Regions from separate parts of the Lentzea sp. CA-135723 genome, predicted to be linked through region 1. Evidence: riboswitches for the same ligand, from Rfam matches in the RefSeq annotation. Region 1 holds a riboswitch; each other region holds the start of a gene.

Region 1 (4,771 bases):
GGTCGAGGCCCGGTGGCTGCTGGGCGAGGACGGCGCGGTGCTGTTCGCGCGGGGGTGAGACGATCTGCGGCGTGTCAGAAGAGCAGACGTGCCAGCGTTGCGGTGAGACGGTCGAACTGGACCGCGAGGACTTCGAGCTGTTCGAGCGGATGCACCCCGACTGCTTCCACTTCGCGTTCGAGCACGACCTGGACAAGCCGGGGCTGAGCGTGGACGAGAACTGCGGCGACGAGGCCTGCCCCGTCGGCGTGAGCTAACGCCAGCGGCCGTACCCGACGCCCGCGAACATCAGCAGGAAGCCGAAGACGCTCACCAGCGCGGCCACGAACATCGCCTCGCCGACCCAGCCGGCACCGGTCGCGAACCAGGCGATCCCCCATCCCACGCAGCTGACCCACGCGAGGGCGTTGCCCAGCAGGACCCAGCCGCCCCAGACCGCACCGAACATCAGCACCAGTCCGGCGATCAGCGCGAACACCGCCCAGCCGCTCATCCGCAGCACCACCCCTCACCGGGATCATGCCGTGCGACGACGAAGGGGCGCGCCTTTTCGGGCGCGCCCCCTTTCACCGTTCGGATCAGCTGCTGTACGCGTCGAGCGGCGGGCAGGAGCAGACCAGGTTGCGGTCGCCCTTCGCGCCGTCGATGCGGCGGACCGGCGGCCAGATCTTCGGGGCCGCGGTGCCGGCCGGGTAGACGGCCACCTCACGGCTGTACGGGTGGTTCCACTCGCCGACGGTCACGCACGCGGCGGTGTGCGGGGCGTTGCGCAGCGGGTTGTCCTCGACGGACCACTCGCCCGCGCCGACCTTGTCGATCTCGCCCTTGATGGCGATCATCGCGTCGATGAACCTGTCGATCTCGGCCAGGTCCTCGGACTCGGTGGGCTCGACCATCAGGGTGCCGGCGACCGGGAACGACATGGTCGGGGCGTGCAGGCCGTAGTCGGCGAGGCGCTTGGCCACGTCGTCGACGGTGACGCCGGTGGCCTTGGTGATCGGGCGCAGGTCGAGGATGCACTCGTGGGCCACGAAGCCGCCCTCGCCGGTGTAGAGGACCGGGTAGTGCTCGTCCAGCCTCCGGGCGACGTAGTTCGCGGCGGCCACGGCCGTCAGGGTCGCGCGGCGCAGGCCGTCGCCGCCCATCATGCGCACGTAGGCCCACGAGATCGGCAGGATCGACGCGGAACCCCACGGGGCCGCGGAGATCGGGCCGACGCCGGTGGCCGGGCCCGCGGTGGGCTGCAGCGGGTGGTTCGGCAGGAACGGCGCGAGGTGGGACTTCACACCGATCGGGCCGACGCCGGGGCCGCCGCCGCCGTGCGGGATGCAGAACGTCTTGTGCAGGTTCAGGTGCGAGACGTCCGAGCCGAACTTGCCGTAGCGGGCCAGGCCGATCAGCGCGTTGAGGTTCGCGCCGTCGACGTACACCTGGCCGCCCGCGTCGTGGACCAGGCCGCAGACCTCGCGGACGGTGTCCTCGTACACACCGTGGGTCGACGGGTAGGTGATCATGATCGCGGCGAGGTCGGAAGCGTGCTCCTCGACCGTGGCGCGCAGGTGGCCCATGTCGATGTTGCCCTTGTCGTCGCACTTCACGACGACGACGCGCATGCCGGCCATGACGGCGGACGCGGCGTTGGTGCCGTGCGCGGACGACGGGATCAGGCAGACGTCCCGGTCGGCGTTGCCGTTGGCGCGGTGGTAGGCGCGGATCGCGAGCAGGCCCGCGAACTCGCCCTGCGAGCCGGCGTTGGGCTGCAACGACACCGCGTCGTAGCCGGTGACCTCGGCGAGCCAGGCCTCCAGGTCGGACACGATCTTCAGCATGCCGCGGGCGTCCTCGACGGGCGCGAACGGGTGCAGGCCGGAGAACTCCGGCCAGGTGACCGGCTCCATCTCCGCGGTGGCGTTCAGCTTCATCGTGCAGGAGCCGAGCGGGATCATGCTGCGGTCGAGCGCGACGTCCTTGTCGGACAACGCCCGCAGGTAGCGCAGCAGCGCGGTCTCCGAGCGGTGCGCGTGGAAGACCGGGTGGGTCAGGTAGTCGGACGTGCGGCGCAGGTCGGCCGGGATGCCGTCGGCGGTGTCGGCGTCGATCGCGTCCACATCGGCCTTCGTGACACCGAAGGCGTTCCACACGGCGATGATGTGCGCGCGCGTCGTCTTCTCGTCGCACGCGATGGCGACGACGTCCTCGTCGACCAGACGCAGGTTGATGCCGGCCTCACGGGCCTTCGCGACGACAGCGGCGGCACGGCCTTCGACGCGGACCTCGACGGTGTCGAAGAACTCGCCGTGCACGACGTCCAGACCGGCCTCGCACAGGCCCGTGGCGAGCACGGTGGCCATGCGGTGCACGCGGGTCGCGATGCCGCGCAGGCCCTCGGGACCGTGGTAGACGGCGTACATGGAGGCGATCACGGCCAGCAGCACCTGCGCGGTGCAGATGTTGGACGTGGCCTTCTCGCGGCGGATGTGCTGCTCGCGGGTCTGCAACGCGAGGCGGTAGGCCAGCGAGCCGTCCGAGTCGACGGAGACGCCGACGAGACGGCCGGGCAGCTGACGCTCCAGACCGGACCGGACGGCCATGTAGCCGGCGTGCGGGCCGCCGAAGCCGATCGGCACGCCGAAGCGCTGGGTGGTGCCGACGACGACGTCCGCGCCGATCTCGCCCGGCGCGCGCAGCAGCGTCAGCGCGAGCAGGTCGGCGACGACGACGGCCTGGGCGCCCGCGGCGTGGATCTCCTCGATCAACGCCTTCTGGTCGCGCACCACACCGGACGCGCCGGGGTACGACAGCAGCACGCCGTAGAAGTCACCGCCGAGGCCGAGGCCCTCGATGCCCTGCGACAGGTCGGCGACGACGATCTCGATGCCGAGCGGCTCGGCGCGCGTCTCGATCACGGCGAGCGTCTGCGGCAGCGTGTCGGCGTCGATGACGAACTTGTTCGACTTGGACTTGCCCGCGCGGCGCACCAGCGTCATCGCCTCGGCGGCGGCGGTCGACTCGTCCAGCATGGACGCGTTCGCGACCGGCAGGCCCGTCAGGTCGCCGACCATGGTCTGGAAGTTCAGCAGCGCCTCGAGACGGCCCTGCGAGATCTCCGGCTGGTACGGCGTGTAGGCCGTGTACCAGGCCGGGCTTTCCAGCACGTTGCGCAGGATCACGCCCGGCGTCACGGTGTCGTAGTAGCCGAGGCCGATCATCTGCGTCATCGGCCGGTTCTGCGACGCGAGCTCGCGCAGCTCGGCGAGCGCCTCGGTCTCGGTGGCCGGGACGGGCAGGTCCAGCACGAGGTCGCGTTCGTGGATGGACGACGGAACCGCGTGCTGCGCCAGTTCCTCCAGCGATCCGACGCCGATGACGTCGAGGATGCGCGCGAGCTCGGCGGGCCGGGGACCGACGTGGCGGTCGGCGAACGGGGTGCCGTGCTCGAGAGCGGCGAGCGGAATGCGGTCCTGCGTCATCAAACGCCTCCGGGTGGCTTGAGGGCACACGTGTCCTGTGCCCTCCCCGCTCTGTCCGTACCCCGAGGGGCGCCTGAGAGGTTCACCCATCACTGATGGGCTTTCACCGTCGGCGGGAATCCCTTGCGGGAGTCCACTTTCCAGAGGCGTCTCGCTCTGGCGGTCCTGGATGCCTGAGAGGTTCCCGGGGAGGGACTTGCTCCTTCGGCGCCGGGCTCGGGGCCCGGGCTCTCCCGCCTGAGTTCAGCGACTACCCGAGAAGAATACCCGCAGGCAGCCCGGGTAGTCGCTAGGGACGCGACCTACGTCTCAGCACGAAGACCGGCGAGCACTCCGGCCACCGGGTCGGCGGGGTCGTCGCGCACCGCCACGAGCAGGTGCCGGGTGCCCACGATCTGGTCACCGCTGCGGGCCGCGACGAGCTTCGCGCGTTCCATCGCCCGTTCGACGGCGCCTCCGGCGGGCAGGGACGTGCTGTCCACGCCGGCTGCGCGCAGGGCCGCCGCCCCACCCGACTCGAACTCGGGCTTGAGCCTGCGCCCCGCGACCGTCAACTGGTGGTCGAGCGTGAGCACGGCCTCCACCAGGTCGCGAGACGACACGTCCCGGCGCCCGGCGACGGCGAGGCGGTCGGCCTCGTTGCGCACGGCGGTCAGCACCGGACCACCGAGTCCCTGGCCGCGCGACACGAGCTTGGTCAGCCAGCGCACGTACCCGCCGCCGGACTCCCCCTCCAGCGCTCCGGCCTTGCGCAGCAACCAGACGGCAGGTGCCTCCTCGACCTCGGCGTACTTCCGCGTGGTGTCGGCCCGCACGGCTGCGGCGGTCTCCTCCACGTCCACACCGTGCAGGAACATCAGGTCGGCGACCCTCCCGGAGTCGAGCGACAGCAGCGCCAGCGCGAGGTGTGTCGTCGTCAGCACGCCGTCGCCCGCCTGCGCCACGGCGGCCCGCAGGCAGGTCTCCAGCGCCTGGCTCACGGGCAGGACGGTGTCGACGCGGGCGTGGTGGTGGGCGGCGCTCATCAGCGCCGTGACGTCCGGGTGGGACTCGGCGACGACACCCCCGTCGTCACCGGCCCAGTGGTCGGTGCCCCTGGCCATCGCCTGTGCCGTCAGCGAGGTCGTGCCGAGCTTGCGGCCGGGGCCGATGGTGTCGACCAGGGAGATCAGCAGGTTCTCGGTGCCGACGAAGCCGAACTCCAGCCGGAAGGCGCGCTGCACGGCCGCGGCCAGGACCTTGACCACCTGCGCTGAAGGGGTGTGCGTCATGCCGGAAACGCTAGGGACGAAGGGGGTCGC
Region 2 (4,771 bases), on a different contig from region 1:
AACCCGCCGCGGGTCGACTACAGCCTGACGCCGCTCGGGCGCGAGACGGCGGACAAGCTGTTGTCGTTGATCCGCCACCTGGAGGCGATGATGCCGCAGGTGCTGGACGCGCAGGCCGCGTACGACGCCCGCTGACTCAGCACTCGATGACGTTCACGGCGAGTCCGCCGCGTGCCGTCTCCTTGTACTTGACCGACATGTCCTTGCCGGTGTCCCGCATGGTCTTGATGACCTTGTCCAGCGACACGAAGTGCGAGCCGTCGCCCCGCAACGCCATCCGCACCGCCGTGATGGCCTTGATGGACGCGACGGCGTTGCGTTCGATGCACGGGATCTGCACCAGGCCGCCGATCGGGTCGCACGTCAGCCCGAGGTTGTGCTCCATGGCGATCTCGGCGGCGTTCTCGACCTGTTCGGGCGTGCCACCGAGAACCTCGGCGAGACCTCCCGCGGCCATCGAGCAGGCCGACCCGACCTCGCCCTGACACCCGACCTCGGCGCCGGAGATCGACGCGTTCTCCTTGAACAGCACGCCGATCGCGCCCGCCGTCAGCAGGAACCTGACCACGCCGTCGTCGGAAGCACCCGGCACGAACTTCGTGTAGTAGTGCAACACCGCCGGAACGATGCCGGCCGCGCCGTTGGTCGGCGCCGTGACGACGCGGCCACCGGCGGCGTTCTCCTCGTTGACCGCCAATGCAAAGAGCGTCACCCAGTCCATGACCCGCAACGGGTCGGTGACGAAGTGCTCGCTCTCCAGGCGCTTGCGCATCTCGGCGGCGCGGCGGCGGACCTTCAGGCCGCCGGGCAGCGTGCCGTGCTCGGTGCAGCCGCGTTCGACGCACTCCTGCATGACGTGCCAGATGTGCAGAAGTCCTTCCCGCACTTCGGTTTCCGTGCGCCACGACAGCTCGTTGGCCATCATGATCTCGCTGATCGACAGGCCGGTCTCGCGGCAGCGCGCGAGGAGCTGGTCGCCGGTCAGGAACGGGTGCGGCAACGGGGTCGTGTCCGGCTTGATGCGGTCGGTGCCCGACGCGTTCTCGTCGACGACGAAGCCGCCGCCGATCGAGTAGTAGACGGCGTGCTCGACCGACTTGCCACCGGAGAACGCCTCGAAGCTCATTCCGTTGGGGTGCAGCGGAAGCGACTTGCGGCGGTGCATGACGAGGTCGCGGTCGTGCGTGAACGCGATCTCGTGCGTGCCGCCGAGCCTCAGCCGGCCGCTGGAGATGATCTCCTCGACGCGTTCGGCGGCGGCGGACGGGTCGACCTCCTCCGGGAGGTTGCCCTCCAGGCCGAGGAACACGGCCTTGGGGCTGCCGTGGCCGTGGCCGGTCGCCCCGAGCGAACCGAACAGCTGGACGTGCACACGGTCCACAGTGGACAGCTGTGGGCCGAGCTTGTCGACGAACATCGCGGCCGCGCGCATCGGGCCGACCGTGTGGGAGCTGGACGGTCCGATGCCGACGGAGAACAGGTCGAAAACGCTGATCGCCACTGATCAGTCCTTCGTGGTGGGCGGAGCGGAGTCAGTCGGTCTTGGTGAGCTCGGCGTACTTGGCCGCCGTGAGCAGGTTCTCCGCCGACTCGACGCGGACCTTGAACAGCCAGCCCTCGCCGTACGGGTCGTTGTTCACGATCGCCGGGTCCTGCACGACGGCGTCGTTGACCTCGATCACCTCACCGGTCACGGGCGAGAAGAGGTCGCTGACGGACTTGGTGGACTCGAGCTCACCGCACACGGCGTTGGTGACGACCTCGGCACCGACCTCTGGCAGCTGCACGTAGACGATGTCGCCGAGCGCGTCGGCGGCGTACGCGGTGATTCCGCAGGTCAGCGGGTCCTGGGTGCCCGGCGTCCAGTCGACCCACTCGTGTTCGACGGTGTAGAGCAGGTTCTCGGGGAACTCCACGGCGACTCCTCTGGCTGTGACGGGTCAGGACAACTAGCGCCCCCTCCGCCGTGCAGAGTTGCCTACCCCGAGTGGTCTTGCTGCCTGAGAGTGTGCGGGAGCTTGCCCCTTCGGCGCCCCGACTCATGACGGTCGAGGTCTCTCCCACTCGGGTTCTGGCGCTCGCGCGCCGCGGCCGGTGTTCAGTTCTCGGCGCGAACGCTATGTGCGGCCCCCGCCGAGTGTCAACGCGGGACGGTCGAGTGGAACGCGAACAACACTCAGGTCGCTCTGTCCTATCCGAACAACCAGAGGGTTACCGGATAGTGCTAGCTGCACAGTGACATGACCTTGCGGCTGGCCCACATTATGAGATGTCGGCCATCGAACGGAGGAGTCATCGTGCGGATCGCAGTTCCCCGCGAGATCAAGAACCACGAGTACCGCGTCGCTCTCACCCCTGCCGGTGCGCACGAGCTGACCAGCCGCGGCCACGACGTCTACGTCGAGCAGGGTGCCGGTCTCGGTTCCGCGATCACGGACGAGGAGTACCTCGCCGCGGGCGCCAAGATCCTCGCGACCGCCGACGACGTGTGGGCCGAGGGCGACCTGGTCCTCAAGGTCAAGGAGCCGATCGCCGAGGAGTACCCGCGTCTCCGCGCCGGCCAGACCCTCTTCACGTACCTGCACCTCGCCGCCGACAAGCCGCTGACCGAGGCGCTGCTCGCGTCCGGCACCACGGCCATCGCCTACGAGACCGTGCAGCTGCCGAACCGCGCGCTGCCGTTGCTCGCCCCGATGTCCGAGGTCGCGGGCCGGCTCGCCCCGCAGGTCGGCGCGTTCAGCCTGATGAAGCCCTCCGGTGGCCGCGGCGTGCTGCCCGGCGGCGTCCCCGGTGTCGCCCCGGCCCGCGTGGTCGTGATCGGCGGGGGCGTGGCGGGCATCAACGCCGCCACCATCGCCGTCGGCATGGGCGCGGACGTGCAGATCCTCGACACCAACGTCGACCGCCTGCGCCAGATCGACGCCCAGTTCCAGGGCCGCCTGCGCACTCTCGCCTCGAACTCGTTCGCGATCGAGCAGGCCGTCCGCGAGGCCGACCTGGTCATCGGCGCCGTGCTCGTCCCCGGTGCCGCCGCGCCGAAGCTCGTGTCGAACGCGCTGGTCGCCGACATGAAGCCGGGTTCCGTGCTCGTCGACATCGCGATCGACCAGGGCGGTTGCTTCGAGGACTCGCGCCCGACCACGCACGCCGAGCCGACCTACGAGGTCCACAACTCGGTCTTCTACTGCGTCGCGAACATGCCGGGCGCCGTCCCGCGCACCTCGACCTACGCGCTGACCAACGTCACGCTGCCGTACGCCGTCGCGCTGGCCGACAAGGGCTGGGAGAAGGCGCTGAAGGACGACCGTTCGCTCGCCCTGGGCCTGAACGTGCACGCCGGCCAGCTCACCAACGGCCCGGTGGCCGAGGCGACCGGCCTCCTGCACACGCCGCTGGAGTCCGTGGTCTGAAAGCCAACTGAATGAATGAGGCCCCCGCACGCGAGCAACGCTGCGGGGGTTTCGCCTATCTGAGGGCGGCCACGCGCGCCTTGATGCCGTCGATCACGCAGTCCAGCCCGAACTCGAACTGGCTCTCCAGCGACCACAGCTCCTGCTCGTCCAGCATCGCGACGTACCGGGGGTGCTTCTCCCGGTAGAGGTCGGCGATCTTGGCCAGGTCCGGCGGCGGCGAGTCCATCCCGCCGCGCCCGACGAAGTTGACCTCCGCGATCGCGTACCCGTTGACGTAGCTGCCCACCGCGGAGATCGACTGGGCGGCGGCCACCGTGCTCAGGCCGGCGCGCAGCATCGGCCCGAACATGGCGTCCGCGTAGGCCACCGCGTTCGGGCCGATGGTGTTGAACTGCCCGATCCCGCGGATCCACCACGGGTGCTTGAGCGCGAGCTGACGCAGTTCGTGCATCATCGCCCGCACCGCGGTCTCCCAGTCGGTCTCGGGATCGGGCAGGGTGAACTCGCCGTAGATCTCGTCGAGGCAGAGCTCGATCAGCGCGTCCTTCGTCGGCACGTGCCAGTACAACGACATCGGTGCCGCGCCGAGCGCCGCCGCGAGCTTGCGCATGGACAGCTTCGGCAGGCCGTCCGCGTCCAGCATCTCCATCGCCTTGCGCACGATGGCCTCCCGGCTCAGGCCGAGGGGCTGGCCGCTGCCGGGCCTGGGCTTGCTGAACCACACGCTCTCCACGGGCCGATCCTAGGCACGTCGCAGCAACACGCTGGCCACAACACCTCCCAGGAACACGGCGACAGCGCCGATCACCAGGCTGACGCTCATGCCGTTGGAGAACGCCTCGCGCACGACCGTGATGTCCGCACCGCTGTGCAACGCCTCCTGCAACGAACGTCCCGGCACTCCGTCCGGCAGTGACGCGACGAACCGCGCCGACAGCAGCGCGCCCAGCACGGCGATGCCGAACGAGGAACCCAGCTCCGTCAACGTGCCGGACAGCCCGGACGCGATGCCGGCGCGTTCCGGCGGGATCGACCCCATCAGCGCGTTGACCGCAACGGGTTGCGACACACCGACTCCGACGCCGATGAGCACCAGCCCGGCGAGCGTGGGCGGGTAGGTGTCGCCGATCGACAGCAGCAGCACGCCGCCCGCGACGATCGTCATGCCCAGCAACATCGCGCGGCCCGCGCCGAGCTTCATCACGAGCTGCCCCAGCGTGTTGCTGGTGACGAGCAACGCGATCGCCATCGGCGCCACCCGCACCCCCGCCTCCAGCGGGCTGTACCCCAGCACGCCCTGGAGGTGTTGCGTCAGCAGGAAGAGCGAGCCCGCCATGCCGAACGCCGCCAGCACACCT
Region 3 (4,771 bases), 360 kb from region 1:
GGGCGCGGCCAGGTCGTCGACGCGGCGATGGTCGACGGGGCCGCGCTGCTGACGACGTTCCTGCACGGCATGCGGGCAGCGGGCATGTGGAGCGGTGGCCGCGGCGAGAACATGCTCGACGGTGGAGTGCCGTTCTACGACGTCTACGAGGCCGCGGACGGGCGGTACGTGGCCATCGGCGCGCTGGAGGAGAAGTTCTACGCCGACCTGGTGCGCGTGCTGGGCCTGGAGGACGCTCCGTCGCGCAACGACCCGGCCAACTGGCCTGAGCTGCGGGAACGCATCGCGGCGGCGGTGAAGACCCGGCCGCGGGACGAGTGGGCGGACCTCGCGCGGCACACGGACGCGTGCCTGGCGCCGGTGCTCACCCCGGCCGAGGCGGTGCATCACCCGTACAACGCAGCCCGCGACACTTTCGTGGACGTGTCCGGTTCGTCGCATCCGGCGCCCGCGCCCCGGTTCGACCGCACTCCGGCGTCGGTTCCGACGGCACCTGTTTCTACCGGAACGAACACCGATGAAGTGCTTGCCGACATGGGTGTGGCGGCCGACCGAATTATGGAACTGCGGCGGTCTGGAGTAATTGGATGAATACTCGGGTGCGCATTAAAGACGCCACGAAGGCGTGACGGTGCGTGATGGGTCGTGTTCGGCATCCGGGTGAGGCCCGGTGCAACAGTCTCGCTTCCAAGCTGTGGGATCCGAGGGAGTCCGTGTTCACCTCGTGCCCAGGACATCGGCGCAGCTGAAGCCTGTCTTTAGCCGCCATTCGGGTGACGTTGGCCGCCGTGCAGGCGTGTGCCGCTGGCAGAACCAGGGGAGAGTTTGGCGTGGTCGTTGTTCATCGGCCGGGTGAATGAGGGACCATGACGGGTGACACGGGCGGTCCGCCGCCTGACCGGTGAACCACACGGACGGAGAGGTACCTGTGAACCTCAAGAAGGTGCTAGTGCTGGCGGGCGTCGCGCTGGTGCTGTTCCTCCTGATCACCCAGCCCGAGCAGTCCGCTTCTGCGGTCCAGCAGGTTCTCGGCTGGCTGCGTCAGGGCGCGGAGTCGATCATCACCTTCGTCAGGAGCCTCTTCGGGACGGCCACCCCGCTCAGCTAGTGACGGTCGGTGATCCTCGACCGTCAGCGTTGAGCCGGACGGGTGGAATGCGGCCAATCACGCACTGGTAACGGGTGTTCTGGGGATTCAGGGTCTGGCGATTGTCAGACCTACCGAATACCTTCCGCTGCAATGGCCGATCCCCGACCGACGAGGAGGCATTGATGGTCGAGGACTCCGGGGTCCACGAGCTGTTGCAGCAGTGGGCGGCTGAACGGTCTGATGACGCAGAGATGCAGGAGGTGAACCGGATCAAGAACGCGTGGCTCGCGGAGGCTCCCCCCTCGGCGCCCGGCATCCCCGTCCAGCGGGGCGGCAGGAGTGGGTCGCGTGGCTTGGTCAAGGTCGACTCGGCGGATCCGGCCTACGTGGCCGCGATGCGCAAGCGGGCGCCGGAGGCACCCGAGGCACTGCTCGCCGCCGCGGCGAGCTACTGGCAGCTCGTGGGCGACGTCGCCGAGGCCGAGCAGTGGTGGGACGCGGGCATCAGCCCGTTGGACCAGCGCGCGCTCGACTACCGCGCCGCCGGCCTCACGCCTGCCGACCTCGGAAGGCGCCTGGGACCGATGACGGTTCTCCAGCACCTCCGTCGTGGCTCCGCCGCGGCCTGGTGCGTTGCTCGTCTGCAGAGGCAGCGCCGGGACGGCGTGGCGTAAGTAGGAACGGGCTGTCGGAGGCGGCAGCCCTGTATCCACTTCGTCGAACTGGCACGCGGCTCGTGCGGGGCGCGCTCGCCGAACGTTCGTTCGCCATGTTTCTCAGCTGAGGGCCGAGGTCCTCACACCCCACGGGGTGGCCTCCTCTTCGCGGAGGCCTCGTCAGCGGTGTCGCGCGCTCGCGGAGCGCGCTCGCCGGAGCTGACATCGGAGTGTTTTCGCAGGGGGCGGCCCCCTGACCCCCGGAAGTGCTCCCAAGTAGTGTGGAGGTCGTGCGCGGCCTCCTTACTCCCCAGCGTGTGCTGATCGCGTTCGCCTGTCTGGCGGCGCTGATCGTCTGTTGCGGGCTCGCGTACTGGCAGTGGCAGCGCTTCGAGTCCGCCAGCGGCACGTTCCAGAACCTCGGGTACGTGCTCCAGTGGCCGCTGTTCGGCCTCTTCCCCCTCTTCATGGTCTGGCGGTTCCGCAAGCTCGCCCGCGAACGCCGTGACGAGGCTCTCTCACCCGAGCCGGTTGCACCCGCTCCGCGGCCGGAAAGTACGGTTGTCGCCGTCAAACCCGCGCCTGTCGAGCACTTCGACGATGACGAAGACGCGGAGCTCGCGGCCTACAACCGCATGCTCGCGGACCTCAACGCGCGGGACGGTCGTTGAGCGAAGGCGGGCAGATGAAGGGTGCGTTGACCCGGTTCAGGGTCATGGCTTACGTGGTCGGAGTCTTCCTGCTGCTCCTGGTCGTGGCGATGGTGCTCAAGTACGCCGCGGACATGGGTGGCGCGATGAAGGTCGTCGGCCCCGTGCACGGTTTCCTCTACGCCATCTACCTGGTGATTTCCGTCGACCTGGCGCTGAAGCTGCGCTGGTCCATCAAGGGCACGGCGCTGGTGCTGCTCGCCGGCACGATCCCGTTCCTGTCGTTCTGGGCGGAGCGCAAGGTGGTCGAGAAGACGGCGCAGGGCGTGCCGCTGTGACGTTTGGCCTGCTAGCGTCTGGGGCTACCAACTGAACACGGCCGTCGATGTCGCGCGGGAGAGCTCCCTTCGGTGGGAGCACCGTAGGAGCAACTCCTCCCCGGAATCTCTCAGGTACAGGTACCGCGCGACGCAGGCAACTCTGGAAAGCAGGCTCCCCGGGAGCCTCGCCCACGGTGCAAGCCACTCCGGTGGTGAAGCTCTCAGGCTCATGACAGAGGGGGAGGCTCGCTCAAGTGAGGAGTCTCCGATGGACCGTGTCATTCTTCTGATGCCTCAGCCGGCCGCGTCCGGCTCTTCGGCGCACCCTGGAGGAGCGTTCTGATGTCCCGCCTCACGCCTCTGAACGCCGAGCACGAGCAGCTCGGCGCGATGTTCACCGACTTCGCGGGCTGGCGGATGCCGCTGCGCTACTCGTCCGAGCTCGCGGAGCACCACGCCGTGCGCCAGACCGCCGGACTGTTCGACCTCACGCACATGGGTGAGATCGTGCTGACCGGACCGCAGGCCGGCGAGGCCCTCGACCACGCGCTGGTCGGGCACATCTCGGCGCTGGCCGTCGGCAAGGCCCGCTACACGATGATCACCCAGGCCGACGGCGGCGTGATCGACGACCTAATCGTCTACCGCCTCGGCGACGAGGAGTTCATGGTCGTCGCGAACGCCTCCAACGCTTCAGTGGTGGCTGAAGCACTGGTCGAGCGCGCGTCCGGGTTCGACACGGTCGTGACCGACAAGTCGACGGACTACGCGTTGATCGCGATCCAGGGCCCGAAGTCGGTCGAGATCCTGTCGGGCCTGACCGAGACGGACCTGTCGACCGTCAAGTACTACGCCTCCTACCCGTCGCAGGTCGCCGGCGTCGACGCGCTGCTCGCCCGCACCGGCTACACCGGCGAGGAGGGCTTCGAGCTGTTCGTCGCCCCCGCCGACGCTGGCGCCGTCTGGGCGGCGTTGCTGGAGGCCGGCGAGGCGCACGAGCTCAAGCCGTGCGGTCTCGGCTGCCGCGACACGCTGCGCCTCGAAGCCGGGATGCCGTTGTACGGCAACGAGCTCACCACGTCGCTGACGCCGTACCACGCCGGTCTCGGCCGCGTCGTGAAGCTCGACAAGCCCGGCGACTTCGTGGGCCGCGACGCGCTGACGAAGGTGTCGGAGTCCGATGTGGACTCGGTCCTGGTCGGGCTGAAGACCCCCGAGCGCCGGGCGCCTCGGCACGGCTACGCGGTCCTGAACGGCGACGACGTCGTGGGCGAAGTGACGTCGGGCGCGCTGTCCCCGACCCTCGGCTACTCCGTCGCCATGGCCTACGTGAACAAGGCCAGTGCCGAGCCCGGCACCCCACTGCTGGTCGACGTCCGCGGCAAGAAGCAGCCGGTCGAGGTCGTCGCACTTCCGTTCTACAAGCGCGCCAAGTAGGGAGATCTGCCAGATGTCCGACCAGTTCAACGCTTCCCTCGCGGAGTACGACCCCGAGGTGGCGCAGGCCGTGGCGGCCGAGCTGGCGCGCCAGCAGGGCACGCTCGAGATGATCGCCTCGGAGAACTTCACGCCCGTGTCGGTCCTGCAGGCCCAGGGCTCGGTGCTCACCAACAAGTACGCCGAGGGCTACCCCGGCCGTCGCTACTACGGCGGCTGCGAGCACGTGGACGTCGTCGAGCGCCTCGCCATCGAGCGGATCAAGTCGCTCTTCGGCGCGGGCTTCGCGAACGTCCAGCCGCACTCCGGCGCGCAGGCCAACGCGGCCGCCATGTTCGCGCTGCTCCAGCCCGGCGACACGATCCTGGGCCTCGACCTCGCGCACGGCGGCCACCTGACGCACGGCATGCGCATCAACTTCTCCGGCAAGCTCTACAACGTCGTGCCGTACCACGTCTCCGACGGTGACGGCCGCGTCGACATGGCCGAGGTCGAGCGCCTCGCCACCGAGCACCGCCCGAAGCTGATCGTCGCCGGCTGGTCCGCCTACCCGCGGCAGCTGGACTTCGCCGAGTTCCGCCGCATCGCGGACTCGGTCGAGGCCTACCTGATGGTCGA

Evidence for each region. A riboswitch is a leader RNA that binds a small molecule or an ion and turns the genes downstream of it on or off. The one in region 1 is predicted to bind glycine.
Region 2: linked by a shared signal. The riboswitch ahead of gcvH (glycine cleavage system protein GcvH) and the one ahead of gcvP (aminomethyl-transferring glycine dehydrogenase) in region 1 are both predicted to bind glycine.
Region 3: linked by a shared signal. The riboswitch ahead of gcvT (glycine cleavage system aminomethyltransferase GcvT) and the one ahead of gcvP (aminomethyl-transferring glycine dehydrogenase) in region 1 are both predicted to bind glycine.

The regions. Positions count from the first base shown of each region.
Region 1 is NZ_JBNJMK010000002.1:437,265-442,035, reverse strand. Features, by position in the region: gene ACQEU1_RS38065 (class I SAM-dependent methyltransferase) at 1-58, shown strand, start outside; gene ACQEU1_RS38060 (hypothetical protein) at 72-257, shown strand; gene ACQEU1_RS38055 (hypothetical protein) at 254-493, opposite strand; gene gcvP (aminomethyl-transferring glycine dehydrogenase) at 579-3,470, opposite strand; glycine riboswitch at 3,621-3,716, opposite strand; gene ACQEU1_RS38045 (Clp protease N-terminal domain-containing protein) at 3,773-4,741, opposite strand.
Region 2 is NZ_JBNJMK010000001.1:6,810,119-6,814,889, reverse strand. Features, by position in the region: gene ACQEU1_RS31970 (winged helix-turn-helix transcriptional regulator) at 1-135, shown strand, start outside; gene ACQEU1_RS31965 (L-serine ammonia-lyase) at 137-1,501, opposite strand; gene gcvH (glycine cleavage system protein GcvH) at 1,533-1,916, opposite strand; glycine riboswitch at 1,979-2,073, opposite strand; gene ald (alanine dehydrogenase) at 2,298-3,410, shown strand; gene ACQEU1_RS31950 (TetR/AcrR family transcriptional regulator) at 3,466-4,146, opposite strand; gene ACQEU1_RS31945 (MFS transporter) at 4,156-4,771, opposite strand, start outside.
Region 3 is NZ_JBNJMK010000002.1:76,388-81,158, forward strand. Features, by position in the region: gene ACQEU1_RS36245 (CaiB/BaiF CoA transferase family protein) at 1-591, shown strand, start outside; gene ACQEU1_RS36250 (hypothetical protein) at 929-1,108, shown strand; gene ACQEU1_RS36255 (transcriptional regulator) at 1,273-1,764, shown strand; gene ACQEU1_RS36260 (hypothetical protein) at 2,037-2,417, shown strand; gene ACQEU1_RS36265 (DUF3817 domain-containing protein) at 2,432-2,734, shown strand; glycine riboswitch at 2,780-2,870, shown strand; glycine riboswitch at 2,872-2,959, shown strand; gene gcvT (glycine cleavage system aminomethyltransferase GcvT) at 3,059-4,153, shown strand; gene glyA (serine hydroxymethyltransferase) at 4,167-4,771, shown strand, end outside.